Regions from separate parts of the Micrococcus sp. 140720015-1 genome, predicted to be linked through region 2. Evidence: riboswitches for the same ligand, from Rfam matches in the RefSeq annotation. Region 2 holds a riboswitch; the other holds the start of a gene.
The links. Region 2 has a riboswitch for S-adenosylmethionine ahead of ACUXPL_RS00755 (flavin reductase family protein). Riboswitches for the same ligand answer to the same signal wherever they lie in the genome.
Positions count from the first base shown of each region.

Region 1: another riboswitch for S-adenosylmethionine. It lies ahead of ACUXPL_RS10270 (bifunctional o-acetylhomoserine/o-acetylserine sulfhydrylase); the one in region 2 lies ahead of ACUXPL_RS00755 (flavin reductase family protein).

Region 1 covers NZ_JBSEYC010000005.1:247,642-250,016, reverse strand. The annotation lists gene ACUXPL_RS10270 (bifunctional o-acetylhomoserine/o-acetylserine sulfhydrylase) at 1-893, opposite strand, end outside; SAM riboswitch class IV at 1,024-1,139, opposite strand; gene ACUXPL_RS10265 (VOC family protein) at 1,317-1,955, shown strand; gene ACUXPL_RS10260 (CPBP family intramembrane glutamic endopeptidase) at 1,974-2,375, opposite strand, start outside.
Region 2 covers NZ_JBSEYC010000001.1:165,253-167,627, reverse strand. The annotation lists gene ACUXPL_RS00770 (RNA-binding S4 domain-containing protein) at 1-158, shown strand, start outside; gene ACUXPL_RS00765 (hypothetical protein) at 206-562, opposite strand; gene ACUXPL_RS00760 (hypothetical protein) at 543-833, shown strand; SAM riboswitch class IV at 1,017-1,136, shown strand; gene ACUXPL_RS00755 (flavin reductase family protein) at 1,210-1,734, shown strand; gene ACUXPL_RS00750 (cold-shock protein) at 1,972-2,175, shown strand.

The DNA of each region.
Region 1 (2,375 bases), on a different contig from region 2:
AACGCGTTGAACGGGGAGATGGCCGAGCCGTAGTCGCGCAGCAGCTGCACACGCGCCTTGAGGATGAAGGCCAGGTTGGCGCCGAGCGGCGAGCCCACCCCGAGGTCCCGCGCGTAGACGAGGCCGTGGTACGACTCGTCCGGCTCGTTGAAGCCGGGGAAGCGCTCGGCGTGCTGCGCGTAGTCGAACGTGCCGGCGTCGACGATCACGCCCGCGATGGCCGCGGCGTGCCCGCCGAGGTACTTCGTGGCGGAGTGGGTGACGACGTCGGCGCCGTGCTCGATGGGCCGCAGCAGGTAGGGGGTGGCCAGCGTGTTGTCCACGATCAGCGGCACGCCGGCCTCGTGGGCGGCGTCGGCGACGGCGCGCACGTCCAGGACGTCGCCGCGCGGGTTGCCGAGGGTCTCGCCGAAGAACGCCTTGGTGTTCGGCCGGACGGCGGCGCGCCAGGACTCGATGTCGTCCGGGTCGGTCACGAACGTCGTCTCGACGCCGACCTTGGCGAGGGTGTGCTTGAACAGGTTCTGCGTGCCGCCGTAGAGGCTGGCCGAGGCGACCACGTGGTCGCCGGCGCCGGCGACGTTGAGGATCGCGAACGTGGTCGCCGCCTGACCGGAGGCCAGCAGCAGCGCGCCCACACCGCCCTCGAGCGCGGCGATCTTCTCCTCCACCGGGCCCTGCGTCGGGTTGCCGATGCGGGTGTAGAGCGGGTCGAGGTCCTGGAGGGCGAACCGGTCCGCGGCCACCTGGGCGGACGGGAAGTCGTACGAGGTGGTCTGGAAGATCGGCAGGGCGGTCGCACCGAAGGCGTGCTGGCCGACGGCGACGCCCGCGTGGACCTGCGCGGTGGAGAAGCCCCAGGCGTCGGGGGTCGGGGTGGGCTGGTCGGTCATGGCGGACCCTCCTGAAGGGTTCAGGGGCCGGACCCGGCCGCCCCGCCCGCCGGCCGACGTGTCGATCCGGAGACCGACGTCGTCGAGGTGCCGGAGATGACCCGGCGCCGTCGAGAGGGGCCGTGGGATCGGCCCGCGCTTGCCGGCGTCCGTTGTGGGGCCGGCCTGGTCGTCACCCGGGGCACCCCACCGCGGAAGGAGGGTTGCCGGTCAGCATGCCGGGGCCTGTTGCTGACTCTCGTGACCGTGTCTCCGAGTGTAGCCCGCCGCCCCGCCACGATTTCGTCACGCGTGTCACACGCGGATACGCTCTCCGCACGGGGCGCCCGACCCGTCAAGGGCTCGACGCCCCTCGACTCGCACCAGGTCAACCCCCGGGGCAGCCCGGGAACGGAGAGGAACAGCGCAGTGCACACCTGTCGCATGGACCACGTGTCCTACGCCGCCGGCCCCGAGGGCCTGGACGCCACGGTCGCCCGCATCGCCGAGACGCTGGGCATCGAGCGGATCAAGGGCGGTGTCCACCCACGTTTCGGCACCCAGAACGCGCTCTTCCCCATGACGGAGGGGCAGTATCTGGAGGTCGTCGAGGCCCTGGACCACCCGGCCTCCCTCAGCGCGCCGTTCGGCCAGCTCGTGCGCGCCCGCACCGAGCAGGGCGGCGGCTGGATGAGCTGGGCCGTGGCCACCCCGGACATCGGCCGGTTCGAGCGCCGCCTCGGCCGCGAGGCCGTCCCCGGCAACCGTCGCTTCCCGGACGGACGCGAGCTGTCCTGGCGGCAGATCGGCATCAAGGGGACCCTCGCGGACCCGCAGCTGCCGTACATCCTGCGCTGGGCCGACGGCCAGGAGGACATGCACCCCTCGCAGGCGGCCGAGCCGCAGGCCACCATCGAGCACCTGAACATCGCCGGCTCCCCCGAGCGCCTGGCCGAGTGGCTCGGCGGCGAGGACGAGGACGGCCAGGTCCAGGACGTGAACATCGAGTACGTCGCGCCCTCCGGCACCCCGGGCATCGTCTCGGTCACCTTCCGCACCCCGAAGGGTGAGATCACGCTCTGAGCGCGGGGGCGGGGCCGCTCAGCCGAGCAGCCCCGCCCGCGCCAGCAGCGGGTAGCCGACGAACCCGACGGCGTCCAGCAGCGCGTGCGCGATGACCAGCGGCATCACCCGGCGCACCCGCAGGAACACGAGCGCGAACACCACGCCCATCAGGGCGTTGCCCACGCCCGGCCCGATCCCCTGGTACAGGTGGTACGCCCCGCGCAGCAGCGCGAGGGCGAACACCACGACGGCCGCGCGGGTCGGCAGGTACAGCCCCTCGGCGCTCACCCACGACGACGGCACGGCCGGCGCCGGATCGTGCGCCAGCCCCGCGGCGCGCAGCCGCTGCAGATACCCGAGCCGGTCGACGAGCCAGGCGCCCACGATGACCTCCTCCAGCAGTCCGTGCCGCAGCGCCGAGAGCAGCAGGACCGGCAC
Region 2 (2,375 bases):
TGGGCGCCCCCGTGGCACGGCAGCAGTACGTGGACCGCTCCCCGCCGCCCGTGCCGCGTGAGCTGCTCGCGGTGCCGTACCGCGAGCGCGGCGCGGGCCGGCCCACCAAGCGGGACCGCCGGCAGCTGGACGCGCTGCGGGGCCGCGACCGACGCTGAGCGTCTCAGTCCTCCCCGCGCCGTCATCCGCCGCCGTGATGATGGCCTCATGCGGAGGGTGCGGTCAGCACCATCCGGAACGGCTTGTCATTGTCCACCGTGACGGTGAACGTCATCGGCCCCGCCTCATCCACAGGGGGAGTCGCCGCCGACCAGCCGCCGCACAGCGCCTCCGACCCAGCCATCCAGGTCTTCGTCCCCCCGCCACCCCGTGAGGTCAGGATCTCCGTCTCACCGGTGGCATCCGAAGGACACAGCACGATGACCCGAAGGACCGCACCCTGTTGGGCGTCCACGGTGATCTGCTGTGTGCCCGTGCCGACCGCCTCCTCCAGGACGGACTCCTTCTCCGGGTCGAGATGGTCCGCATCCGGATGCTGGCGCGTGTACTCGACCAACGTCATCCCGTCCTCCTCGAACAGCGCGGCGGGGAGTGCTTCTTCGCCGGCGGGTGACGACACGGACGAACCGGTGGCGGAGGCCGACCCGGCTGCCGAGGGGGCCGCTGACGTCGGGGCGACGGAGGACGCCACAGCGGTGGACGCCTTCGCGGTGGAGGAGACGCTGCCCTGGGAAGCGGAGCATCCCGAGATGGCGGCACCGAGGAGAGCGGCGGCGACCACGGTGGCCGACAATGCCGAATGCTTCTTCTTGATGTCCCTCCGCATGATCTGATCCCTCTCAGAGAACCGTCTGCGGGGCCGCGGGCTGCGGTCTCGAGCTCCCCCCCTCTCGAGTGAGATGATCCTGGCTGGGGACGTGTGGTGTGTCAAGCATCACATTGAGGCAACTCTCATGACGCCGCGCGACCGCCGCGCTTTGACCGCCCCACGGACCCCTCCGTAGGCTGGTGCCCAGAATCACGAGTTCCCGTCATTCACGGCCCTGGCCGGCGGGACGGCAACCCTCTCACGCAGTAGTGGGGTGCTCCAGGTGATGATTCGGCCCCTCGGACACCCCGACGGGCAAGTACCGCGTCTCCGCGGATCCGGGCGATCCGCGTTCCCGCCGTCTGCGGAGCCGCGTCAGTCATCGGAAGAGGACGCGCGCCATGACCCTGACCCACGAACCCCACACCGCCACGTGGGACACCGATCTGTCCCTCGGCAACCTCCGCTCCGGCCTCTCGGCCTTCCCCACCGGGGTCGTCGCGCTGGCGGGCCTCGCCGACGACGTCCCCGAGGTGATGGTCTCCTCCTCCTTCGGCGTGGGCATCTCCTGGGAGCCGGCCCTCGTGTCCTTCTCCGCGCAGAACAGCTCCCGCACCTGGCCGCGCCTGCGCCGGGCCGGGGCGATCGGCGTCTCCCTGCTCGCAGCGGACCAGACGCCGCTGTGCCGTCAGCTGGCCTCCCGCGAGGGCGACCGCTTCGCCGGTCTGGACGTGCACCGCAGCCCGCACGACGCCCTGCTGATCGGGGGCTCCTCGCTCTGGCTCGAGACGCGGGTGCACGCCGAGGTCCCGGCGGGCGACCACACGGTGGTGCTGCTGGAGGTGACGGCCTTCGCGGATCACACGGACACCGCTCCCCCGGCCGCCCTGCACCGCAACCTCTTCCACGGCCTGCGCGCGCTCTGAGCGAACTCCAGGTGAACAATCGGGCCCCTGGTTCCCGGTCGTCGAGATCCGTGCAATGATGGAGCCTGAAGTTGATCAAGCTGTATCCCGCCATCTTCACTGCTCGTCAGCCCGGCATCGCCGGCGTCGATGAGTGTTGGGCAAGCGGTTCAGTCTCGCCGCTTCACCCGCGTCCCACATCCGGGCCGCGGTCCAACACCGCCACCGCACCGCGGGGCACATCGAAAGGACACCATCATGGCTGTCGGTACTGTCAAGTGGTTCAACGCTGAGAAGGGCTACGGCTTCATCGCCCCCGAGGACAACTCCGCGGACGTGTTCGTGCACTTCTCCGCCATCCAGGGCTCGGGCTTCAAGGAGCTCCAGGAGAACGACCGCGTCGAGTTCGAGACCCAGGACGGCCCCAAGGGCCTCCAGGCCGCCAACGTGACGAAGCTCTGATCTTCGCCTGACGCACGGCTTCCGACGCCCCCGGTCCGCACAGACCGGGGGCGTCGTCGTGTGCGCTTCCGTGCGCCCTGCACGCCCCCGCACTCCGCCGCACGCCGTTCGACCGCGGCGCTGCGACATCGCCGCAGGGCAGCACTGCGGTGATGTCGCTGAGGCGCGGTCCTCCGCGGTGGGTCTCGTCCTGGCCCTGC